2 linked regions of the Polyangium mundeleinium genome follow. The protein of the gene in region 2 interacts with the protein of the main gene of each other region in a pairwise test. Links are inferred from orthologs where the notes say so. Each region holds a gene or a part of one and is shown on either strand. Other genes may lie near its edges. The genes, in order: POL67_RS31700 and dhaK.

What was found.
Region 1: the proteins of dhaK (region 2) and POL67_RS31700 interact in binary tests that used the Escherichia coli proteins (3 or more experiments, as listed by UniProt). The link is inferred for Polyangium mundeleinium from one-to-one orthologs.

What each region holds. Positions count from the first base shown.
Region 1 is NZ_JAQNDO010000001.1:7,959,786-7,974,974, reverse strand. The notes cover bases 8,938-11,859. They hold POL67_RS31700 (DNA gyrase/topoisomerase IV subunit B), read right to left. Parts: upstream 11,405-11,859; coding sequence 9,470-11,404; downstream 8,938-9,469. Other genes in these bases: POL67_RS31695 (DNA gyrase/topoisomerase IV subunit A), read right to left, coding at 11,408-11,859; POL67_RS53790 (helix-turn-helix domain-containing protein), read right to left, coding at 8,938-8,946. In the rest of the region: POL67_RS31745 (M3 family metallopeptidase), read right to left, coding at 1-970; POL67_RS31740 (hypothetical protein), read left to right, coding at 1,032-1,328; pruA (L-glutamate gamma-semialdehyde dehydrogenase), read right to left, coding at 1,345-2,976; POL67_RS31730 (DUF2804 domain-containing protein), read left to right, coding at 3,069-4,073; NAD-dependent DNA ligase LigA, read right to left, coding at 4,149-6,113; POL67_RS31720 (NUDIX hydrolase), read right to left, coding at 6,145-6,621; POL67_RS31715 (carbon-nitrogen hydrolase family protein), read left to right, coding at 6,743-7,588; POL67_RS31710 (hypothetical protein), read left to right, coding at 7,647-8,093; more of POL67_RS53790, read right to left, coding at 8,503-8,937; more of POL67_RS31695, read right to left, coding at 11,860-13,726; outer membrane protein assembly factor BamA, read left to right, coding at 14,197-15,189. UniProt on the Escherichia coli protein: Topoisomerase IV is essential for chromosome segregation; it is the principal protein responsible for decatenating newly replicated chromosomes. It relaxes supercoiled DNA.
Region 2 is NZ_JAQNDO010000001.1:5,242,937-5,258,006, reverse strand. The notes cover bases 7,067-9,869. They hold dhaK (dihydroxyacetone kinase subunit DhaK), read left to right. Parts: upstream 7,067-7,868; coding sequence 7,869-8,870; downstream 8,871-9,869. Other genes in these bases: ptsP (phosphoenolpyruvate--protein phosphotransferase), read left to right, coding at 9,504-9,869; dhaL (dihydroxyacetone kinase subunit DhaL), read left to right, coding at 8,872-9,507; POL67_RS20970 (hypothetical protein), read right to left, coding at 7,317-7,754; POL67_RS20975 (hypothetical protein), read right to left, coding at 7,067-7,227. In the rest of the region: POL67_RS21010 (thioredoxin domain-containing protein), read left to right, coding at 1-361; POL67_RS21005 (hypothetical protein), read right to left, coding at 377-1,174; POL67_RS21000 (hypothetical protein), read right to left, coding at 1,180-2,625; POL67_RS20995 (hypothetical protein), read right to left, coding at 2,701-3,417; POL67_RS20990 (hypothetical protein), read right to left, coding at 3,493-4,443; POL67_RS20985 (zinc-dependent alcohol dehydrogenase), read left to right, coding at 4,563-5,792; POL67_RS20980 (HTTM domain-containing protein), read right to left, coding at 5,708-6,715; more of POL67_RS20975, read right to left, coding at 6,730-7,066; more of ptsP, read left to right, coding at 9,870-11,879; POL67_RS20950 (DUF4241 domain-containing protein), read left to right, coding at 11,891-12,985; POL67_RS20945 (hypothetical protein), read left to right, coding at 13,247-13,765; POL67_RS20940 (alpha/beta hydrolase), read right to left, coding at 13,787-15,070. UniProt on the Escherichia coli protein: Dihydroxyacetone binding subunit of the dihydroxyacetone kinase, which is responsible for the phosphoenolpyruvate (PEP)-dependent phosphorylation of dihydroxyacetone via a phosphoryl group transfer from DhaL-ATP.

The sequences.
Region 1 (15,189 bases), 2.7 Mb from region 2 along the record:
TGCGCGGCTCGATCGCGTAGTCCGCCCAGGTCTCGTAGCCGAGCAGCTTCGCCTTCTCGGTGCGGAGCGTGAGCAGCTCCTCCAGGAGCCGCACGTTCTGCTTGCCGCCGCGGTTCGTGAACTTCGCGTAGAGCTCGAGCGCGAGCTTGCGGTTCTTCGCGTACGTGATGAACGGGAAGTAGTCCGGGTAGTCCGTCGAGATGCGGACCTTCTTCTTGTCGTTCGGCTTGTGGCTCGCGACGTACTCTTTCGGCAGGCCTTCGAGCTCCTTCTCGTCGACCTCGATCCACTCCGTCGAAGCGCCGATGTTCGACATGAACTCCTGGCCCTTCTTCGTGATCTCCGCGTTGAGCTCGCGCAGCCGCGCCTGCTTGTCCGCGGGCAGCTCGAGCCCGTTGCGCCGGAAATCGCGCAGCACGTCCGCGAGCAGCCGCGCCCGCTCGCCTTCGAGCTTCTCGCCCTTCTTCGCGTAGGCCTGGATCACCGCGGCCACGTCCGCGTCGAGCCAGAGCGACGTCTGGAAGGCATCCGTCTTCGGCTCACAGGCCTTCGCCGCCTCGCGCACCGCCGCGTCCGGGTGCGCGACGCCCATCAGGTACGGGAACTCTCCGGCGCTCGCGACCTCGAGGACAACGTCGTCGAAGCGGCCCACCGTCGCCGCGAACGTGAGCTTGTCCGCGGGCGCGCCCTTCAGCGCCTTGATGTCCTCGGCGAGGCCCTTCGCCTTCGCGAGGTGCTCATCACAGAGCTTGCGCGCGCCGTCCGGCGTCATGCCCATCGCCACCGGATCGAACGCGGGCTTGGCCGCGGGCGCGGGCGGCGGATCCGCAGGCTTTTCCGTTGTCGTAGCGACGCTCGTTTTCGCCGTGTCCGCGTCCGTGTTCGGGGGCGTCACAGGCTCGGGCGTCGAGCCACCACAGGCGAGGAGGGCGAGAGCGAGCGAGACCAGGGTGAGGCTCGGGGTACGCATCGGAGCGCCCGTATACCATTCGGTGCGCTCTGCCAAAACCCGCCTGCGTTATCCTCGACGCATGCGCCTTTCGACGCTCTTCGCCCTTCTCCTGACCTTCGTGATCTGCGCTTGCGGCGATCGTCCTCCCGAGGACAGTTGCGCCGCGATTTGCCAGAAGAACGCGCTCTGCCAGCCCGGCGCGAGTGAGACGCTCTGCACGTCGACGTGCCTCGAGCTCGCGGCCGATGACGCCGCCTACGCCGCATCCCTCTCCGACCAGGCCGACTGCTACGAGGAGCAAGCCGAGTACTACGAGGAGGAGAAGGGCGTGTGCGTCGCCCTCGAGGGCGGCGCTTGCCCGGCCATGCCGGAGTGACGCAGAAGCGCCCGCGTTACGGCTCGGACTGGAACGGGTAGGGGACGGCGCGCGGCGGCTCGAAGTTCTCTTTGATCAAGCGCGGCGACGTCCAGCGCAAGAGATTCAGGACGCTGCCCGCCTTGTCGTTGGTCCCCGAGGCGCGCCCGCCGCCGAACGGCTGCTGCCCGACCACCGCGCCCGTGGGTTTGTCGTTCACGTAGAAGTTCCCCGCCGCGCGGCGCAGCGCGGTGCTGGCCTTCTCGATGAACGCCCGATCGCGGGCGAAGACTGCGCCCGTCAGCGCGTACGGGCTCGTCTCGTCGCAGAGCGCGAGCGCCTCGTCTTCCTTGCCGTCGTCGTAGGGCCACACCGTCAGAACAGGGCCGAAGAGCTCCGTCTCCATCAACGTGTGCTTCGGATCCTCGGTCTCCATCACCGTCGGCTCGATGAAGAAGCCTTCCGTGTCGCTCCACTCGCCGCCGCAGATGAGCCGCGCGCGTCCGCCGCGACGCGCCTCCTCCACCGCGCTCGTGATCCGCGCGTAGGCGCGACCGTCGATCACTGCGCCCATGAAGTTGCGGAAGTCCGCCACGTCGCCGACGCGGATCATCCGCGTGAGCTCCACGATCCGCTCCTTCAGCGCAGGCCACATCGACTTCGGCACGTACGCGCGGGACGCCGCTGAGCACTTTTGTCCCTGGTACTCGAACGCACCGCGCACGAGCGCGACCGCAAGCGCCGTCGGATCCGCGCTCGCGTGGGCGAACACGAAATCCTTCCCGCCCGTCTCGCCCACGAGCCGCGGGTACGTCCGGTACCGATCGATGTTCTCGCCGACCTTGCGCCACATCCACCGGAACACCGGCGTCGAGCCTGTGAAGTGCACGCCCGCGAGGCTCGGGTGCTCCAGGGCCGCCGTCGTCAACTCCGCCGGATCGCCCATCACGAGGTTGATCACGCCGTCGGGCAGCCCTGCTTCGCGGAAGAGCGCCATGATCCAGTGCGCCGAGAGCAGCGCGTTCGCCGACGGCTTCCACACGACCGTGTTGCCCATGATCGCCGGCGCTGCGGGCAGGTTCGCCGCGATGGCCGTGAAGTTGAACGGCGTCGCCGCGAAGACAAACCCTTCGAGCGGACGCGGCTCCATCACGTTCCACGTCCCCGGCGAGCTCTGCGGCTGCTCCGTCGCGATCTGCCGCGCGTAGGCCACGTTGAAGCGCAGAAAATCGATGAGCTCGCAGGCCGCGTCGATCTCGGCTTGATGCGCTGTCTTGCTCTGCCCGAGCATCGTCGCCGCGTTGAGCAGCGGCCGGTACCGCGTCGCGAGCAGCTCCGCCGCGCGCAGGAACACCGCTGCGCGCGCCGTCCACGGCATCTCGCCCCACATCTTCGACGCGCCGAGCGCGGTGTCGATCGCCTCGGCCACGTCGGTGCGATTTCCGTCGTGCGCACGCGCGAGGAGCAGGCTCCGCTTGTGCGGCGCGCGCACCTCGGTGAGGCGGCCCGAGAACACGTGGTTCTTGCCGATCACCATCGGGATCTCGATCGTCTCGCCGGACATGCGCGCGAGTGCGGCCTTGAGCTCCGCGCGTTCGGTCGTCCCGGGCGCGTAGGAACGCACCGGTTCGTTGACGGGATGGGGCGTGTTCGCGATCGCGGCCTGCATGGCGCGCGAGTCTACCACTGCGATCCGCGGGGGCGCTCTCGCGCCGTGCACAGGGCCGTGCCGTCTTCCCAGGGCTCGCTATTCTCCCGTGGATGCAGATCCACCGGACTCCGCCCGAAGCGATCCTCGACCCGACCACCCAGCGGCCTCGGTTCGGCACGTACGCCGGGGGTCTGCCGCCCATCGCCTTCGGGGCCGCGGCGAAGAACCCGCTCACCCGCGTGCGCCGTGAAAAGCGCTGGTTTTACGTGGCGATCGCCTCCGACGAGCTCATCTGCGCCGTCGCGATCATCCGCCTCGGCTACGCCGCCAACGCCTTCGCCTTCGTCGTGGATCGACGCGAGGGCCGCGCCCTCGTCGACGAGACCACCAAGGGCCCGCCTTTCAGCGCCTTCATCGGCGACAGCGGCGGTGAAGGCTGCCTCGCCTCCTACCACCTCGGTGCCAATCACCTCTCTGTTTCGAGACCGGCCGGACAGAGCGATTACGCCATTGACGTACGCATGCAGGGGCTCGAGCTTCAGGCGCGGCTCGGCACCACGAAGGCGCCGCCTGCGCTGGGGGTGGTCGCAGCGCTCCGGGAGGGCCTCTTCTCGACGACGGAGAAACGCGCGCTCCTCTCGGTGGACGGCTCGCTCGTCGCGGCGGGCCGCAAGTTCTCGCTCGATGGAGCGCTCGCCGGGTACGACTTCACGGCGGGCCTGCTCGAACGGCACACCGCGTGGCGATGGGGTTTTGGCCTCGGCCGCACCGCCGAGGGCAAACCCATCGCCTTGAACCTCACCGAGGGGTTCGTCGGGGATCGTGAGTGTGTCGCGTGGATCGACGGCGAGATCGTGCCCCTCTCGGCGGTCCGTTTTTCGTTTGACCGTGAACGACCTCTTTCGAGCTGGCAGGTCCGTGCGCCCGACGAGCGCGTCGATCTCACCTTCACGCCGAGCGGCCTTCACACCGAGCGCCACGACCTCGGGATCGTCCGCTCGCGTTTCCTTCAGCTCGCCGGTGAGTTCTCGGGGCGGATCCTCGTGCCGGGGCGCGAGCCGATCACCCTCGATCGGCTCGCCGGGGTCACCGAGGATCAGGATACGTACTGGTGAGGGGGGTTTGGGGCGTAGCTCGGCTTGTCCGAGCGTAGCTCCAAGTGTTGAAGCGGGGCGTGGGCGTGAGCGAGGTCAGGAGACCTTCACGCCCTTGTCTTGGATGAGCTTGAAGAAGCCAGCCTCGTCGAGGAGCACGGTCCCGTACTTCTTCGCCTTCTGCGCCTTGCTCGACGTCGAGTCCGCCTCGGCGCTCACGAGGTAGTTGAGCTCCTTCGTCACGCCCGAGAGCACACGCCCGCCGTTCGTCTCCACGAGGTTCGTCATCTCGCCGCGCGGGCGGCTCAGCGCGCCCGTGAAGCAGAACGACATCCCCGCGAGCGGCCCTTCCTGCTCCTGCGTCACGGGCACGATGCCTTGCGCGATCAGCCGCTCGATCTCGGCTTTGCGGCCCTGCAGCCCGCGCACGATCATGCCGGCCTTGATCGGGCCGAGCCCCGAGATCCCCGCGAGATCCTGCTCCGTCGCCGCGAGCAATTTTTCGATCGTCGTGTAGCCCGACGCCACGAGCAGCCGCGCGGTTTGGATCGCAAACCCCTCGATGCCGAGCGCCGCCAGGAACACGGGCAGCGTCAGCGGCAGCCGGCTCGTCAGCTCGTCGAGCACCTTCTTCGCGATCTTGTCGCCGCGCCGCTCGAGGTCCGCGATCTGCTTCGGCTTCAGCTTGTAGAGATCGCCCGGCTCCTTCACGAGCTTTGCCTCGACGAGCTGCTCGATCAGCTTGTCGCCCCATTCGAGCGCGCCGATCGCGTCGATCCAGTTGTGGATCCGGCCCTCGACGAGCGCCGGGCACTCCTGGTTGCGGCAGAGCAGGTACTCGCCGCTCGTCACGAGCTCGGCCGCGCAGCGCCGGCAGCGCGTCGGCGGCAGCTCCGTCTTGCCGCCCTTCTCGACCACCTCTTCGACGTACGGGATCACGTCGTTCCGGCGCGAGACCAGGACCTCGTCGCCCACGCCGATCCCGAGCGCGCGCACGTTGCCCACATTGTGCAGGCTCGCGCGCTGCACCGTCGCGCCCGCGAGCTCCACCGGCTCCACGATCGCCACCGGCGTCACGCGCCCGCTCGGGCCCGTGTCCCAGAGGATCTCCACCACCTTCGACACCTTCGCCTGCGACGCGAACTTGAACGCGGTCGCGCCGCGGGGCCTCCGGTTCACCTCGCCGAGCAAGGTCTGCGCGGCCGTCGAGTTCGCGCGCACCACGAGCCCGTCGATCTCGTAGTCGAGCCCCGCGCGGATCTCCGACGAGTACTTCCGGTAGATCCCGAGCACGTCCTTCAGCGTGCCCTTCGCGGTCCAGGGCGTGCCGAAGCCTTGCTTGCGCAGGAACGTGATCTTCTGCTCCTCGGTCGTGATGTCGAGGTGATCGGCGAGGTCGTAGAACAGCACCGTCAGGTGCTCGCAGCCTTGGCCGTCGAAGCGCTTCGACGTCCCGGCGGCGGCGTTGCGCGGGTTCGCCACGCCCGGGAACGACTTCTTCATGTCCGACAGCTTGAGGATGATCTCGCCGCGCACGCTGAGCGTGAGTTTTTCCTTCAGCTTCTGCGGCACGCCGCGCATGCGGGCCACGTTCGGCGAGATGCGCTCGCCCATGATCCCGTCACCGCGCGTGATCGCGTCGGCGTACTTGCCGTCGCGGTAGATCACCTCGATCGAGATCCCGTCGAGCTTCTCCGCGACGAAGAGATCGTCCGAGATCGCCTTGCCGCCTTCCTTCACGACGAGCTCGTCGCAGCGCGTGGCCCAGGCTTCGAGCTCGGCCTCGTTCACGACCTTGTTCAGCGAGCCCATAGGGATCTCGTGCCGAGCTTTTTCCCACTCGGTCACGGCCACCGGCGTGCCGACGCGCGCCAGCGCCGGGTGTGTCGGATCGAGATCACGCAGCTCGTCTTCGAGCGCGTCGTAGGCGGCGTCCGAGATGTCGGGTTTGCCGGCGTAGTAGCTCGCGCGGTAGCGCTCGATCCGCTCGGCGAGCTCGTCGATCCGCGCTCGCACGGCCGGATCCGGCTGCTTGTCCCAGCCGTGGTGCAGGTGCGTCATCCTCGTGTCCTCCCTCAAGTCGCTCCGAACGTCACTCGAACACCACCTCGCCGCGCCGCGCGGCGGCGAGCATGTCGTCCATCCCCATCGCCAGCGGCGCGGGCAGCTCCTCGTCGCGGAAGAGCCGCGCCTCGCGGATCTCCAGCGGGTTCTTCGGCGGTCGGCTCGGCTCGGCCACGCGCGCGGACACCACGATCGTGACCGCGTGAAACCGCACGTCGCGATCCGGCCGCGAGAACACGCCCACGATCGGGCCGATCGTCACCTCGTCGACCCCGGCCTCTTCGTCGAGCTCCCGCACGACCGTCGTTCGCAGGGTCTCGCCCCACTCGACCGTGCCGCCGGGCAACGCCCAGGTCCCCGTATCGGCGCGGCGGATGAGCAGCCACCTCCCGTCCTCCGTCCGGGCGGCCACGGCTACGCCGACCACGGGCCTTTTGAGGAGGTGCCGCACGATCTCTTGCGCCACGCCGAGAACCGACCGCGGCAGGTACGAGAGGGGCCCCATGCGGCGCGCAGAATAGCGGCCCATCCGAGGTCGGGAAGGGGCATGCGCGCGCTCTGGTCGATTTCAGTGGACGAACCTCATGTTCGACACGCGACACGTCGCGCGAGGTAGGCTTCCCCGCATGCGTGAGCCTCTTGTTGCTGCCGCGGTGCAGATGAACAGCCAAGCGGATCTCGTCGAGAACCTCGGCCGAGCCGGGCGCCTCGTGGCCGAGGCTGCTTCGCGCGGCGCGAAGGTCGTGGTCTTGCCCGAGAACTTCGCGTTCATGGGCGGGGACGACGACGAGCGGCTGCGCGTCGCCGAGGATCTCGACGCCACGGACGGCGGCCGGATTCGCGCGTTCCTCGCAGAAAACGCCACGAAACACGGCGTCTGGATCCTCGCGGGCGGCCTCCCCGAGCGCTCGTCCGATCCGAAGCGTGTGCACAACACCTTCGCCGCGGTCGCGCCGTCGGGCGAGATCGTCGCGCGGTACCGCAAGATCCACATGTTTGACGTCGAGGTCGGGGATGGCCAGCGCTACCGCGAGTCGGCCTCGTGCATGCCGGGCGACGAGCCCGTCGTCGTCGACGTCGCAGGCACGCGGATCGGCCTCTCCATCTGCTACGATCTGCGCTTCCCCGAGCTGTATCGCGAGCTCGTCGCGCGTGGCGCAGAGGTGCTCCTCGTGCCGGCGGCGTTCACGCTCGCGACGGGCAAGGACCACTGGCACGTGCTCCTGCGTGCGCGAGCGATCGAGGCGCAGTGTTACGTGATCGCGGCGGCGCAATGGGGGAGCCATCCGAAGGGGCGCAAGACGTACGGCAAGTCGTGCATCGTCGACCCTTGGGGGGAGGTCGTGGCGCAGGCTTCGGAGGGGGAGGGGATCGTCGTCGGCACGCTCGATCCGGCGTACCTCGCGCACGTCCGGGCGAGCTTGCCTTCGCTCCAGCACCAGCGGATCGGGGTTGGTTCGCGGCAGACTTGAGGTGACTCCCAAAGTCGGCGTACCTTCCTGGATCGTGGGACGCTTTCGCCTTGGGATCATGTTCGTGCCGCTCCTCGTGGGCTGCGCGGGTGGCAGTGGGCAGGCCGTGGAAGGGCCATCGACGGGCGCGGCGATCGAGGCGGACAAACCCGCCGAGCCCGAGCTCGTGGGTGTGAAGAAGAAGCTTCAGGGGACGTGGGAGATCGTCCGATACACGTCGGATCACCCGATCCCGAACGAGGCGATGCCGCTGATGGCGGACCTGTTCGAGTCGCTGCGCATCGGGTTCGACAAGGATGCGCAGAGCGTGCGGACCTCAAAGACGCCCGACGAAAGCGCGCCGTATCAGGTGGAAGGCGAGTCCGGCGACGCCTTCACGCTTCGAGCGAGCGGAGGCATGTTCGACGGCGCGAAGTGCCGGTTTCTCGGCGCGGACGAGTGGGAAGTCACGGATCGCGGCAAGACCTGGCCCGGCGTCAGCGTCCTTCGTCGCGCAGCCCGCTGACGCCGCGACACCCGCTCCGCAGAGCGGAGCCAGCGCCGCGTCTCGTCGTCCGCGCGGATGAGCGGGGCTCTACCCCGCACCCCGGAAGGGGGCTGTCCGCCCCCTTCACCCCGGACCAGGCACGGCCTGGACCGAGGGCGGAAAACCGCGCGAGGCGCGGTTTTTCCGACGGGTCCGTGGCAAGACCCTCCACGATTTTGCCAGTCGAGACAGCAGCGCTGCTCTATTTGCTGGGAACGTCTTCCTTGTCGACAGCGCGCATCGCGCGCTGTCGCCCCGCGTCCAGGGCTTGCCCTGGTCCGGGTCCAGGGGCGGAGAGCCCCTGGTCGGGTCCGGGGTGAAACCCCGGCGCTACGTTGTGAGGAAAGAAGCCGGATCACCGGCGAGACGTTGAACGAGCAACTTCGGCTCAGCGCTTCGACAGCAGGGCACGCAGCTCGGCGGGCCTGCGGAAGCCGATGCGGCGGGCGACGTCGCCTTCGCTCATGCCTTCGGTGAGCAGCTCGCGGGCTTTTTGGGCGCGCACCTCATCGTAGAACACGTGAGGAGAGCGACCGAAGGCGGCGCGGAACTGCCGGGCGAAGTGGAACTCGGACAGGTCGAGGTCGAGAGCGACCTCGTACGAGCGGATTCGTTGACCGGCTTCTGCGGCGGCCCGGATGCGTTCGCGGGCGACCCGCATGCGCTCGGGCGTGCTCTTCGGGATGATTTGTGACGGCTGCGGAGCGGGGATCTTCGGCAGCGTTTGGGTGATGGGGGCCTGGCGAACCGCAAATGGCGGCATGTGCGAGGCCGAGGGCATACGGGCGGCGGAGGGTGCGTCCAGCATCGTCAAAGAAAGCGCATCGCTCACGGGAACCTCTCCTTGCCACGGGGACTCTCGCCGCTGCATGCGGCGCCGTGACGGCAACTCGATGTTCTGCCTTTGCAACCCTCGGGCCGAAGGTCATCAGGGGGTGGGGCTGGTATCTGAATTTACCATATAGGCATACCAATATCGGATGCGCATAACGCCGCCTGTGGGCTCAGGCTCAGGTTTGCGTGGTGACCGGGAACGCAAATGTGCCGGGATTTTGCGCGGATCTGGCGGATCTTTGGCGGTGTGGCGAGGCCCGCCGAGCATCGTTCCGACCCTTGCGGGTCTCGGCGCTCGGGCCTAATCCTGCGTATGAGCGGGTGGATCTCGTGTTGCGCCGAGTCTGCTCAACTCGCGCAGGTTCGGCTCCGGATGACCGTCGCAGCGCTTCGACGTTGGGGCGAGGATTGCGCAAGCGGCGGGCGCGCGTGATCCCGGACGCACCGGTGGTGCGTGGGGACGAACCGCGGAGGTGAGGGGAGGGGGGCAGGGGCGGGGCAGGGGCGGGGCAGGCCCGGGATCAGACGTCGATTTCGGCGCTTTGGGCTCGGTCCATGATGAACCGGAAGCGGGCCGAGGCGTCTTTGCCCATGAGCTCGTTCAGGATGCGATCGGTCTCGAGCTCGCCTTCGATGACCACGCGCAGGGCGCGGCGGCGGCGCGGGTCGAGCGTCGTGGATTTGAGGTCCTCGGCGGGCATCTCGCCGAGGCCCTTGAAGCGGGAGATCTCCGGTTTGTGGCCCTTGGGCAGCTTGACGAGGATGCGGTCGCGCTCCTTCTCGTCGAGGGCCCAGTGCGTCTCCTTGCCCGCGTCGATTCGGTAGAGCGGAGGTTGCGCGAGGTAGACGTGGCCGCCGCGGATGAGGCCCGGCAGGTGGCGGTAGAAGAACGTGAGGAGCAGCGTGGCGATGTGCTGGCCGTCGCTGTCGGCGTCCATCAGCAGGAAGATCCGGCCGTAACGGAGCTTCGAGGCGTCGAAGTCCTTGCCGAAGCCGCAGCCGAGCGCGCTGACGATGTCCTGGAGCTCCTTGTTCGAGAGCACCTTCGACGTCGAGGCTTGCTCGGCGTTCAGCACCTTGCCGCGCAGGGGCAGGATCGCCTGCGTGCGTCGGTCGCGGCCCTGTTTAGCGGAGCCGCCTGCGCTGTCGCCCTCGACGATGAAGAGCTCGCTCTCGTTCGGGTCGGTGGAGCTGCAGTCGGCGAGCTTGCCGGGCAGGTTCAGGCGGTGCGAGACGGCCGTCTTGCGGACGACCTGCTGCGTCGCCTCGCGGCGGGCTTCGCGGGCGCGGGCGGCCAGGATCGCGCGCATCACGATCGCCTCGCCGGCCGTGCCGTTCTCGAGCAGCCATTGCTCGAGCGCGGGGCGCACGATGCCTTCGACGGCGGGGCCGGCCTCGGCGTTGTTCAGCCGATCCTTGGTTTGTCCCTGGAACTGCGGCTCCTGGATGTAGATCGACAGGAGGCCGACGATGCCCTCGCGGATGTCCTCGGCCGTGAGCGTCACGCCCTTCGGCTGGATCTTCTTGGCCTCGATGAAGGCGCGCACGGCCTTCACGATCGCGGTGTTGAAGCCGCTCTCATGCGAGCCGCCCGAGTGCGTCGGGATGCCGTTCACGTAGGAGCGCACCGACTCTTCGGGCGACTCGGTCCAGAGCAGCGCGGCTTCGAGCCGGATGTCGCCGTCCTTCGCGACGTGAAACATCGACGCGTGCACCGCGGGCTTGCCTCGCTGCGTGACGAGCTTCGGCAGGTAGTCGACGATCCCGTTCGGGTGCACGAGCTCGACGGTCTCGCCCGTCGCCTGGTCCTTGAAGATGATGAGAAGGCCGCCGTGCAGGTAGGCCTTCGCTTCGAGGCGCTCCCTGACGGTGTCCGCGTCGAACGATGCTTTGTCCCCAAAGATTTCGGGGTCGGGGCGGAAGTGCAGCACCGTCCCGTGCTTGCGGGTCGGGGCGCCGCGCTTCAGCTTGCCCGTCGGCGTGCCTCGGCTGAAGGCCTGCACGTGCTCGAAGCCGTCACGGAGGACCTTCACGTCGAGCTCGACGGAGAGCGCGTTCACCACGCTCGAACCGACGCCGTGCAGGCCGCCGGAGACCTTGTAGTTCGAGCTCGCGAACTTGCCGCCGGCGTGCAGCGTGCAGAGGATGAGCTCGAGCGCGGGTTTGCCGTACTTCGGGTGCACGTCGACCGGGAAGCCGCGGCCGTCGTCGGCGATCGTGGCGCCGCGCCGATCGGCGTCGAGCGTCACCTCGATGCGCTTGGCGTGGCCGTTGATCGCCTCGTCGACCGCGTTGTCGACGATCTCCCAAAGCAGGTGATGGTAGCCGCGCGTGTCGGTCCCGCCGATGTACATCGCGGGGCGCTTGCGCACCGGCTCGAGGCCTTCGAGGACCTCGATGTCCTTTGCGGTGTAGCGCGACCCGGAGGCGGGCTGCGGGTTAGCGGTCGTTGCCATGGATCAGCTCTCCTCCTCGGGCTTGCCGAGGACGGGCGTCGCGACGGGGGGCAGGACGAGCCGGACGACGCGGTCCTTCTTGGGGAAGACCTGCCGGCCGAACTCGCCGCGCGTGCCTCGAACCTTCTGCACGGACTCGCGCGCGACCTTGCCCTTCTCGGTCTCGACCTCGATGGCGTCACGATCGTCGAGCATCGCGCCGACGACACGCTCGCCCTCGTCGATCTTCATCACGATCGCGCCCTTGCCTGCACCCGAGAGCACGCCGATCTCCTCCACGAGCACGCCGAGCGCGAAGCCGTTGCTCGCGACGCACACGACGGTGCGGCCGGCGCTCGGGAGCAGCACGGCGAGGACCTCGTCGCCCTCGTTCAGCTTCGCGAACTTGCGGCCCGCGCGGGTGCTCGGCTCGCGGTGCTGGCGGAGCGAGAAACGGAAAGCCAGGCCGCCGCGCGTGAGCGCCAGCGCGAAGGGCGGCTCGGGCTCGGCCGCGCCCTCGGTGGGCGCAGAGAGCTCCTCGCCGAGCGCGCGCGGATCGAGCGAGATCATCGCGACCATCCGCTCGCCGTCGGCCAGCTTGAAGAGCTTCTGGACAGGATCGCCGTAGCCCGTCGAGGGCGGGATGTCGTGGATGCGGCAGACGTAGCAGGCGCCGAGGTTTGAGAAGAACGCGACGGCCGAGCGCGTCGAGCCGGCGACGGCCGCGAGCACGCTGTCGCCCTCGCGCAGGCGCGTCGCGGACGGGTCCTTGAGCTCGCGGACGCGCTTCACCCAACCCTGGGAACTCAAAACGATGTTCGCGTCTTCTGCGACGATGAAGTCCTCGGCCTGGAACTCCGGCTCGTCGACCGCGCCCATGATCTTTGTACGACGACGATCGCCGTACTTCTCCTTCATCTGCGCGAGCTCGTCGCGCACGAGGTCCCAGCGCCTCGTGTCGCTCTTGAGCAGCGCGTCGAGGCGCTTGGCCTCGGCGCGTTTGTCCGCGAGCTCCTTGCGCACGACCTGGATCTCCAGCCGCGCGAGCCGGTAGAGGCGGAGCTCCAGGATCGCGTCCGTCTGCTCCTCCGAGAGGTTGAAGCGCTTGATCAGCTTGCTCGCGGCGTCCGCCTTGCCTTCGCTCTTGCGGATGATCGCGATCACCTCGTCGAGCGCGTCGAAGACGATCTCGAGGCCTTCGAGGACGTGGATGCGCGCCTTGAGCTCGCCGAGGTCGAACTCCAGCCGCCGCGTCACCGTCGAGTACCGGAACGTCAGGAACTGGTTCAGGATCTCGTCGAGCCCGAGGCGCTTCGGCGCGGCGACGTCGGGGTTGTCCGTGGGCACGAGGCAGGTGAGGTTCACCGGCACGTGCACCGCGAGCGGCGTGTTCTTGTAGAGGTACGCCATCACGAGCTGCGGATCCGTCCCGCGCTTCGTCTCCAGCACGATGCGCACGAGGTCCGTCGACTCGTCCCGCACGTCGAGCAGCGGCGGCAGCTTCTTCGAGAGGATCACCTCGGCGATCTTCTCGACGATCGCCTTGCGCTCGACGCCGTACGGGATCGACGTGACCACGAGGAACGAGGGCCCGCGCTTCGAGTCGTCCTCTTCGATCTTCCACTCGCCGCGTAGCTTCAGCGAGCCCTGGCCCGTCGTGTAGACCGCCTCGAGCTCCTCCTTCGTCGCGTGGAGCTGTCCACCCGTCGGGAAGTCAGGACCCTTGATCTTCTTCAAGAGCCGGCTCACCGGCAGATCCCGCTGGTTCGAGAGCTCGATGCAGGCGTCGAGCACCTCCATGAGGTTGTGCGGCGGGATGCTCGTCGCCATGCCGACGGCGATGCCCTGCGAGCCGTTCACGAGCAGGTTCGGGAAGCGCGCCGGCAGGATGACCGGTTCGTTCTTCGTGCCGTCGTAGTTCGGCCGCCACTCCACGGTGCGCTTGCCGAGCTCGCCGAGCAGTTCGATCGCGAGCGGCCGCAGCTTCGCTTCGGTGTAACGCATCGCGGCGGGTGCATCGCCGTCGATCGAGCCGAAGTTGCCGTGGCCTGCGACGAGCGGCGCGCGCATCACGAAGTCCTGCGCGAGCCGGACCATCGCGTCGTAGATCGCCGTGTCGCCGTGCGGGTGGTACTTACCCATCACGTCGCCGACCACGGCCGCGCTCTTGCGGAAGCGCCCGTCGGGGGCGAGGTGCAGGTCGTGCAGCATCGCGTAGAGGATGCGGCGCTGCACCGGCTTCAGGCCGTCGCGCACGTCGGGAAGCGCGCGCGACGTGATGACGCTCAGCGCGTAGTTCAGGTACTTGCGCTGCGCCTCGTCCGCGAGTGACGTGTCGGGCACAGGGGGAGGCGGCGGCGGCTCGCTCCCGCCCGGTGTCTTGGGGGCGCGCCGAGGCCTCTTCTGACCACCCTCGCCATCGAGGGGAAACGGAACCTGCTGGGCAGGGGGCACGGGCGTTATCTCCAGGGTGGGGAGGCCACGCGCCGCCGCCTCGGCTAGCGCGTGCCCCCCAGGAATCGACGGTGTACCCGCGTTCAGTGGACCGCAGGCAGGGGGATGCCATTACCCACGGAGCGCCGATCGGTCAAGCCACGGCGGCACGGACGGGGCGGGCACGCCGGCCCTGAAACGCGTTCGTCCGAAGGGATTCTGCCGGCGAATCAGGCCCCGTCCCCATCGATCCGGCCTCCTTCCGACGGACGCCCCGCGTCCCGGGCGCCCTACCGTCCACACATGGACATGGAAAACCAGTGGTTCCCACCTTGAGACCTCTGGCCCGCTGGGCTACGGGGAGGCGCCCCTTGTTTACGATGCCCACCCCACCCATCCGCCTAACGAGCCGGCTCCGGCTCCTGTGGACGAGCGCCCTTCTGGTCGTCTTCACGATCGTTGGGATCTCGCCTCGGGTGGCCTTCGCGCAAGGGGGTCCGCCCGCAGGCGCAGCGCCGCCCGCAGCGGCGAAAGGTGCGGCGGGACAAAGCGCCGAGGAAGGCGCGGACGAAGGCGAAGAGCAGCCCGCGGCGCCGAATGGAAACGGCACCGGCGCGCCCGGTGCGCGTCCGGAAGAGGCCGCTGCGCCGGTGCCGACGCTCGCGCCGACCGAAGCAGACCTCGCGCGTGGCCAGCCCGTCGCGCGCGTCGTCATCGCGGGCAACCGTCGCATCTCGGCGGACGACATCCGCGCGTATCTCGGCACGGCGCGCGTGGGCAAACCCTTCACGCCGGAAGGACTCTCGCGCGACGTGCGCGAGCTCTGGGACTCGGGCTTCTTCGAGGATGTCGAGGCCGACCTGACCCGCCGCGACGACGGGGTCCACCTGCGGATCCTCGTGCGCGAACGTCCGAACATCAAGACGATCGAGTTCGACGGGAACCAGAACATCAACGCGGAAGACCTCACGGAGGCGCTCAGCGTCGAGGTCAAGACCGGCACGATCCTCAGCTACAACGCCATCCGCCGCGGCATCCAGAAGCTGCGCGACAAGTACGCGGAGGAGGGTTACTTCCTCGCCGAGGTCTCGTATGAGACCGTCCCGCAGCGCGACAACGAGGTGCTGCTCCGCTTCAAGATCAAGGAGCACGAGCGGGTCACGGTCCGGCGCGTCACGTTCATCGGGAACAACAACATTCCCGATTCCGAGCTGCGCGAGGTGATGATCACCGGGCAGGGCAGCTTCTTCGACTTCGGCACGGGCGGCGCGTTCCGGCAGGACGCGTTCGAGCGCGACGTGCTCGTGCTCTCGGCGCTCTACTACGACCGCGGCTTCCTCTCGGTGCAGATCGCGACGCCGCGCGTGATGCTC
Region 2 (15,070 bases):
CCCGCCCGCGCCCGCGGCGTCGGCGGTGACGCCCGCGGGGCACCTGGGCGCAAAACACCTGATCGTGATGTATGCGGGCTCCAAACGCGCGCCTGCGACCATCACGCGCAGCCGGAGCGAGGCGCTGGCGCTCGCGCAGGACGCGCACAAGCGGCTGCAAGCGGGGGCGCGCTTCGACGATATCGTCGCACAATACAGCGACGAGCCGGGCGCCGCGCAACGCGGGGGCGACCTCGGCACGTTCCCGAAGGGCGCGATGGTCCGCGAATTCGAGGACGCCGTGCTCAACCTCGGCGTGGGCGAGACGAGCGGCATCGTGGAGTCGCCGTTCGGATTCCACATCATCGTGCGGACGCAGTAACCGCTCGTTTCGGTCTTACGTCCACACGCGGGAGATCGCCGTGCCGTTCACCCTGCCGGTGCGCGCGTCGACGCCCGCCTGGATGAACAGGCCGGTGATGCTGTCGAGAAGCGGATACTCGTGGAAGTACAGCCCCGTGCTCTGCGTCCACAAGAGCGGCTCGACGCGCAGGAGCTGGTGGCCCTTGATGTCGAGCGGGTAATCGCCCTCGCCGCGCAGGGCGTGGACACGGCTCCAGGCGTCGCTGTTCCACGTGTAATACCAGGTGAGACCACCGCTGTCCGGGATCGGGAAATCGATGTACCCTTCCTCGCGTTTGTCGATGGGGAAGTGCTGTTTCTTCGCGTAGCTCCGGATGAACGCCGAGCTGCCGAGCCAATGCAGCAGGGTCTCGTGCAGCGAATCGCCCACGAGCGGCAGCTCGAAGTGGTCGAACTCCGCATCCCCCTCGTCGCTCGGATTGCGCACGGTAAAACCGTGGCGCTGGAGGGCCCGAACGAGGTCGCTGAAGGACCGTATCTCCTGGTGAAACAAGGGCAGGATCGCCGAGGCCTTCACGATCTCGGCGGATGGGTACTTCGCGCGCGCCTTCTGCGGGGCCGCCTGCGCGCCGTGGAGGATGACGTCCGCCGTCGCCATCAACTTGTTGGTCACGCCCTTCGCGCCCAGCCCATACAGCATCGTGCGGTAGAGCTCGTAATCGTCGACGTCGGCCACGTACACGCTCTTGCCCGCCACGCCATTGGGGGTGTTCGCGACGGTTTCGCCGGGGCCTGCGTGCGCGCGGGTCGGATGTTTCTTCAGAGGAAGCATGGGCCTCACTTCCCGTCTTTGATCTCGATGACGCGCGGCTTGTCCGGTGCGTGGCAAATCAAGATCGGGTTCTCCTCGTTCATCGTGGCCTTCACGTGCGAGATGAGGGCCTCTCCCTGCGCCTGGCTCTTCACCTCGACGCCGAGCCGCCGCCCGCCTTCGAAAAACTCCACCAAGCGAATGTCGGCGACGCCGGGGAACGTGGCGAGGGCCTTGCGGGTCGAAGGAAACGTGAACTTGTTCGCGTTTCCGGGGTTCACGTCGTAGAGATACACGAGCGGCGTCTTGCACCCCTCCGCGAACGACCAGCCTTTCCCCTCGCGCACCCGGTACACCTTGCCCTCGGCGGACGCCCACATCGCGTCGCCGTCGAGGACCATCGAGCGGAAGATCATGGGCCAGGAGAGCTTTCCGATCTCCACCCATGTCCCGCCCTCCCATCGCGCGAGCGAGGGGCCCGCGACCACGTGCAAGACGCCGCTCGTCGAGACGAATGCGAGCGTCGGCGGCGCCTCGGTCCGGGGCAACGCCGTGAGCTCGCCGCCTTTGAGCTGGAGAATCGGATTGTTTTTCCCCGAATAAAGCCAGACCTCGTCCTTGCCGCCGAGGAGCTTCGGCCAAAAGCCGATGTCCTTCACGAGAGGCCGAACGTCGATGAACCGCGATTTCGTCGCGTTCTCGTCCCATACCTCCAGCGCCGGCCCCCGCGTGTGGCACATCTGGCCGACGGCGACGAGCACGCCCGATTTCGAGGCGGCGATCGTGTCCGCCCATATCGCGGGGCGGATCGGCATGAACTCGCTGGACTCGACCTCTCCCGGCTTGCACCCCGCCTCCGTGGGCATCTGCTGCTTCCGATCGAGCTTGGGCCCGCGCACGGTCGAGAAAAAGATCCCGTCCCCGTACGCGTACGACCATCCCAGGAGCAGGACCGATTCTCCGATCCGGGCGATGCCGTTGATCGCGGCCGGGCCACCGCCCCAGGCGAAGGATTTGCGGGTTCCCTTTCCGGTCAGCGGCATGTACGAGGGCACCGGCGCCCGCATGCTGTCGCTGCGATAGAGCACGTCGATCGCGTCGGGCCAAAGGCCTTGCACGGAGTCGATGACCGTCGCCTGCGGCCCGCCAATCTCGGGCGGGATCGTCTCCTTCAGCCATTCGACGCCGTCGCCCACGATCCGGCCGACGCGTTGCTTGTGCGTCACCACGACCGCGCCCTCGACGTCGAAGACGGCCTCCGGCTTGCTGCTGCCCGCGGGCGCGAATTCTTCGAGGACGAGCGTGGGCACGGCCTTCGGCCCCGCGGGCTCCGCCAAGGCCGCGCTCGCGCTCGGCGCGGCCTTCGGCGCGTCTTGCTGCGGCGGCGGGGGCTCGTTCTTCTTGCACGACGCGACGCAAGCGAGCATCACGACGAGCGGGAACATGAAAGGAAAATGGGCGGTCCTCTGCATGGGCCGCCCGGAACTATCGGCGATCGGTGCGCCCTTGTCCACCCACGACGCGCCCGCGTGGGGCCGCCGCCTCCCTCAATCGATGCAGACGAAGCCCGTGAATCGGTAGACCTGCTCCCGGTCTGCGACCCGCACCCGCCCGCTATTCGGCACGAAATAATCCACCGCCGACGTCGGGTGCAGCCCGCAACCACAAAGCTCCATGTCGAACAGCCGCACCCGGAATCCCCCCCGGACCTTCCGGACGTTCGTCGTCTCGATGCGATCCACCAGGAAATCGCGGCCGTCGTTGATCTCGATCGTGTACTCCGGGTTCGCCGTCGTGAGCGCGACCGCGAAGCCGAGCGCCTCCGCCTGCGAGGTCACCGGGGCGAAACGGTCGACGAACCCCGCGGCCGTGTCGATGAGCTCGAAGTGCCCGCCGCCCGTCGCCAGCAAATATCGCCGCTTCTGCGGCAACATGCAGCCGAGGTTGACGATCCCCACCGCCGAATCCTCGCGCGCGTCCGCATTGCATTCCGCGATGGCCACGCGCGGCGAAAGGCCGCCGAGCGCATCGTCGATGCGCAGGGTGTTTCCGAAACATCCGAATGGCTGGATCGTGGCGGAGGCCGAGCAATCCAGCGTGTCCTCGCTCCGGACGCAGCCCGCGGCGAGGAACGGCTCCACGTTGACCGCCGGCACGCGCGGCGGCGGATGCTGGATGATGACCGGATCCCGCGCCGACGCCTCCGCCGCGAAGCCCGTCACGAGACCGAGACCAAGCGCGAGAATCGGAAAAACGTGCTTCATGGTCATGCCCTCCCCGACGTACCTAAGCCCGTACGCCTGGGTGGCAAGCCGCCACGCGCCAGCCTCTTCTTCCCGTCAGAACCGCAAGACCCCATTCTCCAGCACGACGCCCGTATTCGCGCCCTGCGCCTTGACGAGCTCGATCCGCGTGCGGCCCTCCGACAGGAACATGGCCCCCCCGACGACCGACGCCGCGCCGAGGCCGAGCGTGATGAGGCCAATCGTGCGGACGGCCCGAACGCTCTTCATCGGATCCGTGTTGTCGGGTCTCGGGGTCGTGTCCATGGTGAAACTCGCAGCCGTGAACATGACGCCGCCGAGGCTGAGCACGCCGCCCATCGTCACGAGGAGGATGCCCGACGCGAACCGGGCCATGCTGGTGCCTTTGACGCGCGCCGTCACGTGGCCCGCCTGGGAATCGAGGCGGAAGGCCTCGGTCGGGAACATGCCGGGGGCGCTGATGAAGAACCGATGGCCGTCCCGCCCGTCGACGAGCCTGTCGCACGGCGCGCTGCACATGAACTTGGTGATCGTATTGGGTCCAGCGTACGCTTGCTGCTGGTAGCCGCCGCCGACCTCGCCGTCGATCCGTGCGAGCTCCACGTTGGGCCAATCCGATTCGATGTGGAGGAACGGCACGCCCTGCCCCGGCGCGAGCGGCGCGGCTGCGGCCGGCGCGGCGGCGGCCGGGGGCGCGGGGGCGGGGGCTTCCTGCGGGCCGCCCGCGATCTTGGCGATCTCGCTCCACGGGATGACGCTCTGCTCCCCCGCGACGATGACGATGACGCGTTGCCCCGGCTCGACGTTCACGAGGGTGCCGCGCATCGTGCTGCCATTCTTGAGCTGAATCTCGGCGGGCCCCGTGGTCACCGAGCCCGCGCCCGGGACCGAGACCGAGACCGGGGCCGCGGCCGGCGCTGCGGCAGGGCCCTCGTCCGGGACCGGGCCCTCGTCCGCCCGCGCCACACCTGCGGAAGAAGCGCCCACGAGCGCCACCACACCCACCCACCGTGCAACGAAGCTCATGGGTCCTTCATAGAGCAAACGAGCGCGCGGGTGAAGAGCGCACCGAGCAATCCGAGGCATGTTTCTTCCCTGGGCAACACGGGCCGCCGGCGTTAGGGCCCAGGCGAGGGGGTGGCTGCATGAAAGCCGTCGTGTTTCACGGGGTCGGCGACATCCGGCTGGATGACGTCCGCGAGCCGAAGATCAAAGAGCCGACGGACGCGATCGTGCGCCTGACGGCGAGCGCGATTTGCGGGACCGATCTGCACTTCGTCCGCGGGACCATGTCCGGGATGAAGCCGGGCACGATCCTCGGGCACGAGGGGGTCGGGGTCGTCGAGGAGCTCGGCAAGGACGTGCGCAACCTGCGGAAGGGCGACCGCGTCGTCGTCGCCTCGACCATCGCCTGCGGCACCTGCTCGTATTGCCGAGCCGGCTACCAGTCGCAGTGCGACAAGAACCCGAATGGCAAGCAGGCCGGGACGGCCTTCTTCGGCGGGCCCATCCAGACCGGCCCGTTCGACGGGCTCCAGGCCGAGTTTGCCCGCGTCCCCTTCGCGCACGTGGGCCTCGTCAAGCTGCCCGACGGCGTGAGCGACGATCAGGCGATCCTGCTCTCGGACATCTTCCCCACGGGGTATTTCGGGGCGGAGATCGCCGAGATCACGCCGGGCGACACCGTGGCCGTCTTCGGCTGCGGGCCCGTGGGCCTCTTCGCGATCGTGAGCGCGCAGATGCTCGGCGCGGACCGGGTCCTCGCGATCGACACCGTCCCCTCGCGCCTCGACATGGCGCGGGCGCTCGGCGCGGAGGTGATCGATTACAACGAGGAGGACCCGATCGAGACGATCCAGCGCCTCACCGACGGGATCGGCGTGGACCGCGCGATCGACGCCGTGGGCGTCGACGCGAACCGCCCGCACGCGGGGCCGGCGAAGGTCAGCCGCGAGGACAAGAAAGAAGCCGATCGAATGGTCGAGCAGGTGGCGCCGAGGACGAACGAGGACGGCGACAACTGGCACCCGGGGGATGCCCCGTCGCAGGCGCTCACCTGGGCCGTGGAGGCCCTCGCGAAGGCCGGGACGTTGTCCATCATCGGCGTCTATCCGCCGCAGATGAAATGGTTCCCGATCGGCATTGCCATGTCGCGCAACCTCACGGTGAACATGGGCAATTGCCCGCATCGCCGGTTCATCCCGAAGCTGCTCGATCTCGTCGCGAGCGGCGTCGTGGATCCCACGAAGATCCTGACGAACCGGGAGCCGCTCGTCTCCGTGATCGACGCCTACAAGGCATTCGATCGGCGCATGCCGGGCTGGGTCAAGGTCGAGCTCGCGCCGCCCTCCGCCCCTGCGAAGAAGGCGGCCTGATCGGGGCGCGGCTCGGCGGAGACGCCGAAGAGCGCGAAGTTCAGCACGAACATGATGGCGCCGAAGAAGTGGAGGCCGAGGAAGACGGCGATCCCGACGTGAAGCGAAAGGATCGCCGCGAGCCACAACCTCCGCGTGCGCTGCGGCCAGATGAACACGCAATACCCGAGCTCGACGGCGAGCGTGCCGAGGCAGGCGAGCTGCGCGATCGCGGGATAGGACGCGAGCCACGACATCTCGAATTGTTTGCAATCCGGGAACGAAAGGGCCCGGAAGAGGAGTTCTCCGTCCCACCAGTCGATCCCGGAGGCCTTCTCGAGGCCGCTGGCGAGGTACGAGATGGCCATGTGAATCTGCATCACGCGCAGCCCGAACCGCGCCGCGGACGCGGACGCGGACGACGGACGGAAGAGCATTTCATCGAGCGAGATCGCACGGCCGGCAGGGACCCAGATCAGATAAAACAGGAAAATGTGGGCGTACCGGTCCACCCCGTAGCCCAGCGGATCGGCGCTGAGCATGAAGGTCCAGTGGAGAAACCACGCGAGCAAGGCGGCGAGCCGCGTGCACAGGCCGACGGCGAGCAGGGCGAGGGCCACGACGTAGGCGGCGCCGAGGGCGCGAATGCCGCTCCCTTCGTCGAGCCCGAGTGAGGAGAGCCCTGCGAGGAGGTCGTGGACACGCGGCCCGAACGAGGCGCCCGAGGCGCCCGAGGCGCTGCCGAAGCCCTGGAACAGGCCGTCGCGCGAGAACCAATCGACGATCTCGGGGCGAAGCGTGGCGGCCTGCACGAGCAGCACGAGCGCGAGGCCGATACGCAAGACAGCGAGCGGCCGCGCCGTGGCCGGGGCGAACAAGAAGGCGTCGAGGGCGCTGCGCGCGCGTGCCTTCACAGCCAGCTCATCGAGGATCGACCGTTCCATGATGTCCCCCTGTCTCACCGGGATCCGCGCTTGAATTTCGCCTGGTAGATCGGCTTCATGCTCGGCGTGCGCCCGTTTCGGTGCTCCTCCATCGAGACCGATTCGAAGTCTTCGACGCGCACGACGACCTCGCGCGCCTCCGGGTTCCGTTTGAAAATCTTCGCCGCGAGCGCCGTGGCGAGGGTGCGCCGATGCTCGGGATCGTCGTACTGGAACTCGGCCGCGACATGGGAGAGGCGGAGGTCGACCTCGCGGCTCCCGCCCGTCTCGAGGGTGGTCGTCGTCCTGCGTTCCTCGTGATCGATCACGTCGAAATGGAGCATGAACTGGTCACGCGCCACGGGCGCGAAGAACCCGTACCCCGTTCCTGCGCCCGAGAGGTCGCTGTAGTGAGAAAGGACGCGCCCGATGGGCCCGACATGGCGCAACGGAACGTCCGAGGCTCCGAGCGTCACGAGGAGCAAATGAGCGGCGGCAAGCCCGATCAGCCATCGGCGCGGCACGGGGCGCATGATCGACTCCTTCCAACCAAACGCCGCCCACCGGATCCCCGGTGGGCGGCCTTCATGGACTGCTTGTTCGTCCGGGATCTGCGTCAATCTCAGCGATAACGGTCGTAGCGACGGTCGTAGCGACGGTCGTAGCGACGGTCGTAGCGACGGTCATAGCGACGGTCGTAGCGACGGTCGTAGCGATCGTCGTAGCGACGATCGTAACGACGATCGTAACGACGATCGTAGCGACGATCATAACGACGGTCGTAACGACGATCCCACGGTTGGGTGCTCAGGGCATCCTCGGATTCGTCTACGGCTTCGTCGGACTCGTTCAAGGCATCCTCGGACACGCCCACGTCCTCGTCGACGAGCTCCGGTGCCGGCGGCGGGATGTCCGCCCGGGCCACGGACGGCGCCGTGACCCCGGCGAGCCCCGCGCCAAAAACGCCTACCACGAGGAGAGTACGAATGAAATTCTTGACCATGAATCCCCCTTCCAGTCCGGAACGTGCGGTCGTCACACCGAACGGCAAGGGTCGCATGGGCGAAACGCTCGCATCGAGGCTTTGCCGTCTTGATTCTCCGCCCCCGCCTCTCTCCCAGCGCCTCCGTTTTCCGCTCGCGGGCCGCTCCCCTCTTTCGGTATCCTCCGCGCGATGAAGAAGCTCCTCAACGCGCCTTCCGATCTCGTGAAGGAGGCCCTCGCGGGCATGGCCCTCGCGCACCCGGACCTCCTCCGCGTCCACGTCGACCCGGCTTTCCTCGTGCGCGCCGACGCGCCCGTGCGGGGCAAGGTCGCGGTGCTCTCCGGCGGCGGCAGCGGGCACGAGCCTTTGCATGGGGGGTTCGTCGGGCGCGGCATGCTCGACGCCGCGTGTCCCGGCGCGGTGTTCACGAGCCCCACGCCGGATCAGATCCTCGAAGCCACGCGCGCCGTCGACGGCGGCGCGGGCGTCGTCCACATCGTCAAGAACTACACCGGCGACGTCATGAATTTCGAGATGGCCGGCGAGCTCGCGCGCGACCTCGGAATCACCACCGAGACCGTGCTCGTGAATGACGACGTGGCCGTGGAGAACAGCCTGTACACGGCGGGGCGCCGCGGTGTCGGGACGACGGTGCTCGTCGAGAAGATCTGCGGCGCCGCGGCCGAGGCGGGGCGAGCCTTGGCGGACGTCGCGGCCCTCGGCCGGCGCGTGAACGAGCACGGGCGCAGCATGGGGATCGCGCTCAGCCCGTGCACGGTGCCGCATGCGGGAAAACCCTCGTTCGAGCTCGGGCCGGACGAGATGGAGGTCGGGATCGGAATCCACGGCGAGCCTGGCCGAAGGCGCGCGAAGCTCGAATCCGCCGATCGAATCACGGAAATGTTGATGGAACCGATCCTCGACGATCTCCCGTTCCGGGCTGGAAAGGACGTGCTCCTCTTCGTCAATGGCCTCGGCGCCACGCCGCTCCTCGAGCTTTACGTCGTGTTCCGCAAGGCGCACGAGATCGCGACGGCGCGGGGCCTCCGTGTCGTGCGCAGCCTCGTCGGGCCGTACATCACCTCGCTCGAAATGGCGGGCGTATCCATCACCCTCCTCCAGGTCGACGAGGAGATGCTTCGGTCCTGGGACGCGCCCGTGCACACGGCGGCGCTGCGCTGGGGGGTGTGACGTGGAAAGCGGAATCTTGAACGGGGACACCGTGGTCCAGTGGATCGAGCGCGCGGCCGAGGTGATCGGGGAAAATGAGAAAACCTTGACCGAGCTCGATGCGGCCATCGGCGACAGTGATCACGGGGCGAACATGGCGCGCGGCTTTTCGGCCGTGCGCGGCAAGCTCGCGGAGCATTCCCGAGACGATGTCGGCGCGATCCTGAAGACCGTGGGCATGACGTTGCTCTCGACCGTCGGGGGCGCGAGCGGCCCGCTCTACGGGACCTTGTTCCTGGAAGCGGCGAAGGTAACGGCGGGAAAACCGGAGATCGATCGGGCGACGATCCTGCAATCGCTCGCGGCCGGGCTCGCGGGGATCCAGAAACGTGGGAAGGCCGAGCCGCTCGACAAGACGCTGGTCGACGCGCTGGGTCCTGCGATCCGGGCCTTCGAGGGCGCGGAGGGGGTTTCGCTCGCCGAAGCGCTCTCGCAGGCGGCCGAGGCGGCGCGGCAGGGAGCGGAGGCGACGATTCCGCTCGTGGCGCGCAAAGGACGGGCGAGTTATCTCGGGGAGCGGAGCGCGGGCCATCAGGATCCGGGCGCCACGTCGATGTGGCTCCTGCTCCAGAGCCTCGCCGAGGCAGCGGCAGAATGAGCCAAACGACGGTCGGGCTCGTCCTCGTCTCCCATAGCCGCGCGCTCGCCGAGGCCACGCGCGCGCTCGCGACGCAGATGACGGGCGACAGGGTGGTCATCGAATGCGCGGCCGGCGTCGGCGAGGCGGGCGAGGCGCTCGGCACCGATGCGACGGCCATCCTGGCGGCGCTCGAACGCGCGGCCGGCGAGAAAGGCGCGCTCGTCTTGATGGATCTCGGCAGCGCCCTTTTGAGCGCCGAGACCGCGCTCGATCTCGTGGATGCGTCGATCGCGGCGAAGACGCGGCTCTCCGCAGGGCCCTTCGTCGAAGGCGCCGTCGCCGCGGCCGTGCGCGCGGCGGGCGGTGGGACGCTCGACGAGGTCGCGGCCGAGGCGCGGCGGGGGCTCCTGGCCAAGGAGGAGCAGCTCGGGGAGGCCCCGCCCGCGCCCGCGCCCGCGTCGGTCGACGAGAGCACGGAAAACGTGTTTTTGGAGGACGCCGTCATCGGCGACGAGCACGGTCTGCATGCACGACCCGCGGCGCGGCTCGTGTCCTGTGCTTCCCAGTTCGACGCGAAGGTCGCGATCGAAAATCGAACGAATGGAAAAGGGCCGCGCGCGGCGGACAGCGTCGTCCTCCTCGCGGGGCTCCAGGCGCGGCGGGGGGATGTTCTACGCATCGCCGGTTCGGGGCGCCAGGCGGAGGCCGCCGTCCGCGCAATCGCAGCCCTCGTGCGCACGTTTGGCACGACGCCCGACGCGCCCCCGCCGCCGGCACCTGACAAGACCACGAACGACCGCGGGATCCCCATTGCGCCAGGTGTTGCCGTGGGACCGTGTGTCCGCCTGGAACGAGCCGAGATCCGTTTCTCGCATCCCTTCACCAAAAATCCCCCCGCGGAGCTCGATCGGCTCACGGCCGCGCTCGACGAGGTCGAGGCGGAGATCCGCGGCGCGTATGGTCGTGACGACATGGCGACCCTGCACGCCACGTTGCTCCGGGATCCCGTCATCCTGCAAACGGCCCGCGAGCGCATCACCAAACAACATCAGAATGCCGCTTCCGCCTTCCACGAGGGGATCGAACGCGCGGCCATGGCCCTCGCGAGCGCGGACGACCCTTACATGCGCGCTCGTATCGCTGACCTGCGCGACGTCGAGCTCGCCGTCTTGCGCGCGCTCGGCGCCGCGCCCGCGGCCGTCCTGCCCGAAGGCCCGCCGGCCCTTCTCCTCGCCGACGAGCTTTTGCCGAGCGAAGCCGCGCGCCTCGACCCCGCGCGCGTGCTCGGCGTCGTCGACCTGCGTGGCGGCCCGACCTCACACGCCGCGATCCTCCTGCGCGGCGCCGGCATTCCCGCCGTCTTCGGAGCCGCATCCCTTTTGAAGGATCTTCCCGCATCCCCTGCCCGCCTCGGCCTCGATGGATCGACCGGCGAGGTGTGGATCGATCCGGGTCCCGAGCGCACGGCCGACCTCGAACGCCGCCGCGCCGAAGAACGGGCCGCGCGGCTCTCCGCGGCGGCCTTTCACGGCAAGATCACCCTTCCCTCGGGCCCGACGGTCGAACTCTGGGCCAATGCCGCGAGCGCGCTGGAGGCGCGCGCCGCCAAGGAAGCAGGCGCCTTCGGGATCGGCCTTTTGCGCACGGAGATGTTTTTCCTCGACCGCGACGACGCGCCCGGTGAGGACGAACAAGCCGACCTTTATGCCGAGGTCCTCGCCGCCTTCCCCGGCGCGCCTGTCGTGATTCGTACGCTCGACGCGGGCGGCGACAAGCGATTGCCATGGCTGCACGTTCCCCCCGAGGAAAACCCTTACCTCGGCCTCCGCGGCATTCGCCTCTCCCTCGATCGGCCCGACCTGCTGGAGACGCAGCTCCGCGCAATCCTCCGCGCCGGGCGGGGCCGGGACGTGCGGATCATGATCCCGATGGTATCGACGGTGACCGAGATCGAAGCCACGAAAGCGGCCCTCGCGCGTGCCGCGCGCACGCTCGACGCCACGGGCAAACCGTATCTCTGGCCCGTTCCGCTCGGCATCATGGTGGAGGTGCCGGCAGCGGCGCTGCTCGCGGATCAGCTCGCCCCGCACGTCGATTTCTTCAGCATCGGGACGAACGATCTCACGCAATACACGCTCGCGGCCGAGCGAGGTCATCCGAAGCTCGCCGCGCTCGCGGACGCGGGACATCCGGCGGTGCTGGATCTCGTGAATCGGGTCTCCCAAGCGGGACGAGCCGCAGGGCGCGCCGTCTCCGTCTGCGGCGAGGCCGCGGCGGATCCAAAGCTCGCGGCGACGTTCGTCGGGCTCGGCATCACGCGGCTCAGCATGGGCCCGGCGGCCCTTGCCCGCGTCGCCGCGGCGCTCGTAGCGGGCGCCGAGATCGGATAACGTCTCGCGCGATGAACGCCCCCCGCTACGCGCTCCCCCGCTCGTTCCTTCCGATTCGCAACGCCCACCTCGCCGGCAAGAAGGCCGCTGGCGTGAAGGAGGTCCTTCCCGCCGGCGAAATCGTGATCACGACGGGGCGCCTCGTGGCCTGCGATCCGCTGATGCAGCCCGAGCGGCCCCCCTTCGAGCGCCTCCTCGCGCCGGGGAAATACCCCGTTCACCTCTTCGTCGCGAAGGAAGGCTCGGTGATCGGATTCGCCGAGATCCGATTGCGAAAGACGGCCATCGACCATTTCGAGCTCGCCACCCTCGCCGGGCAGGATGCAACGACGCTGGGCGAGGGGCGATTCTTCGGCTATCCGGTCGACGCGGGGCTCGGCTGCTTCGCCGACGAGGCCGCCCTGCGTCACCTCCGCAATGCGGACGCCGCGCGCCAGAAGGCGGAGGGGCCCTCGTATGGGAGCTACTACGACGTCGTGAGTCCCGAGCTCCGCGCGAATGGGGACCGGTGGGTCGATCATCGGCCCCAAGGGAGCACGAGCGAAAACGTGATGATCTTCCGCTCTGGCGACGGCGACGGGACCTATGCGACCTACTTCGGCCTCGATGCCGACGGCGAGGTGGCGTGTGTCGTCACGAGCTTCAACGTATTCGCGGAGCCCATCTCTCCGGAGCGCAAGCTGCGGGACCTCACCGAAGTCTTCGCGCCCTTCGTCACCGCCATCGAGCGGGACATCGGCGCCTTCCTGCAATCGAAGGGGTTTTCAGGGCCGAATACGGCCTACAAGGTGAAGTCGGACGGGGGCGAGCTCGATCTCACCTACACGCGCGACGGGCTCGCCTTCCAGGTGCGCACCACGGCGCTCTACCAGTCGGTATTGGACGCCCATTTCCGCTGGACGCGCGGGCGCGCCACGCTCGACGTGGGCAACGAGCACACCAAGGCGGGCGTCAAGCTCGGCCTGCCGAGCGCCTTCGCCGTCGGCAACGCAGCGTATACCTACGCCACGAAGATCGGGGCCTCGTACGGGGCGCACTGGGACGTGCTCGAACCAGCCGTGCTGGGATACCTGCCGATCAAGGCCCCAAAAGCAAGCAAGCGCTGACCACCAGGCTCGTCCTGATCCGGATCCTCTTGCAAGACGTTTGGGCATCCCCGCGGTGGTTTTTTTCACGCTCCGCCAGGAGACTTGAGCGAGGCGAGCCAGGCCGCTTGAAACCCCCGTCCCTCCGCGCGTTCGCGTCCGCTTCCGTGGGCGCACCTCCGCGTGAGGTCGCCTCCCCGCCCGGCCCCGCCGCCTCCCCCAACGGTCCCCTCGCCTTCCCGTTCGGTTTCCAGACGTCACACCGTGGGCTACGCTTCGCCCATGCCGTCGTACGCCCATCTCGTCGCGCGAGTGCGATGTCCTGGATGCAATGTCGAGATCACGAGGCGCCCCAAAGACCTGATCGCATTCCAGTGGGGCTACTGTCCCAGCCGTCAGCCCTGGGAGGATCTGTTTTATCACATCGGCGATGCGCTCCGCTGGAGGCTCGACGATGAGGGCCAGATCCGACCGTGGGTGTATTTCGAGGGCGCGCTCCAGGCGGGCAACCTCGGCGATCCCTTGTTGCGCGATCTCCTGGTACGGGGCCTCAACCTCAACGGGCTCGACATCGAATGCGCGGCGTGCGGCGCGAGCGGTGTCGCCATCCGCATCCGCGACGGCCGCATCGTCGGACTCGAGGCCGCACGCGCGGACTGCGACGTCGCGGTCATCGGCCGGGACGGGCAGATCCACCCGTGTCCGGACCTGGATGACCCCCCCATGCCGATCCTCCAGGTCCGGAGCCGGGTGCTGGCGACCTGCGAAGGTACGGTGATCCCTGGCATGCACGCCCCGTAGGCACGGGCCGGGCGCCGGGGCCTATTTGCGCCCCGCTCCCGCTTTCACGTCGCGCGCCGGGGGCGCAAACGGCGGCACCTCGAACTTGGGGAGCGGCAACGTCACTTCGGCGGGGAGTTCCTCCTTCTTGCCTGTTTTGAGGAATTCATACACCGCCTGCTTCACCGCCGGCTCCCCGCGAAGCTGATAAAACGTGCCGTCGTGGCCGGCGCGATGGACGACGATCGCATGGCCGTTCGGAAAGTAAGGCTTGAGGCCCAGGGTATTTTCGACCGGCGTCGAGGTATCCCAATCCCCATGCACGAACACGACCGGGATCGGGCTCTCGACCGGCTCACGTAGCGCGTCGCCCATGTCGCGGGTAGGCCAATCGGGCGCGGAAGCGATGTTCGATTCGAAGTTCCATGTGCCCAGCATCTCGACGGCCGGATCGGTCCGCAGCTCTCGTTCGCGCGCGGCCGTGACGCCCAGGCTGCTGTCGACCAGGGGTCCGATGAGCTTCGTCTTGCTCGCTTTTCGATCTTCGAAGACCTCGCGTGCCCAGGCCTCGTAGTGCCCGTGATAAAGCGACAAGATGAACGCAGGCCATTGCTCGCCTTCCTGCGTATGCGACTGCAGGGCGAGCTGCAGGTCTTCCGCCCCGAGAACCACCGTGTGCTCTCGACCGGCCTCGTCCTTGACCTGCAGGTGCACCGATTTCTCGGCGAAACGCCGACGCAGCACGCGCACGGCTTCCATGACGCCGCCCGCGGGTAGATAGGGGGCGAGCCCAGGATCCCGGTCGGCGTCGTTCGCGATACGCTGCAGCGCCGCGAACACGTGCGAGGGCATGTCATAGCCGTTGTTCAACGGCTCCACGCCCGAGAGCACCGCGCGCGCGACGATGTCGGGATGGAGTCGCATCACCGCGAAGCTCCACTGGGAGCCGAAGCTCCCTCCGAACAGGCTGATCTTGTCATACCCGAGCGCCCGGCGAAGATCGTCCACATCGGCGGCGAGCTCGCCGATGTCGTAGCCCGAAAGGTCCTTGTCGGGGTTCGCCGCAATCGCCGCCTTGGCCAAGGCCCGCATGGCCTCGGTATCCGCGCGCGCCGAACCGGGCTGATCCAAGGGCAAGCCTTCGCTCATCGCTTCGAGCATTTCGCCCCGGCGTGTATACCCGCGCTGCTCGATCACGACCAGGTCCCCCACGGCCCCGAAGGTCAGCCAGGATCGCAATCGGCTCTTCGCGGCCGCGTCGTCGTCGGTGAGCGCGCCGAGCACGCTCAGACCGGGGCCTCCCGGCAACCAGAAGACAGGCGGCGC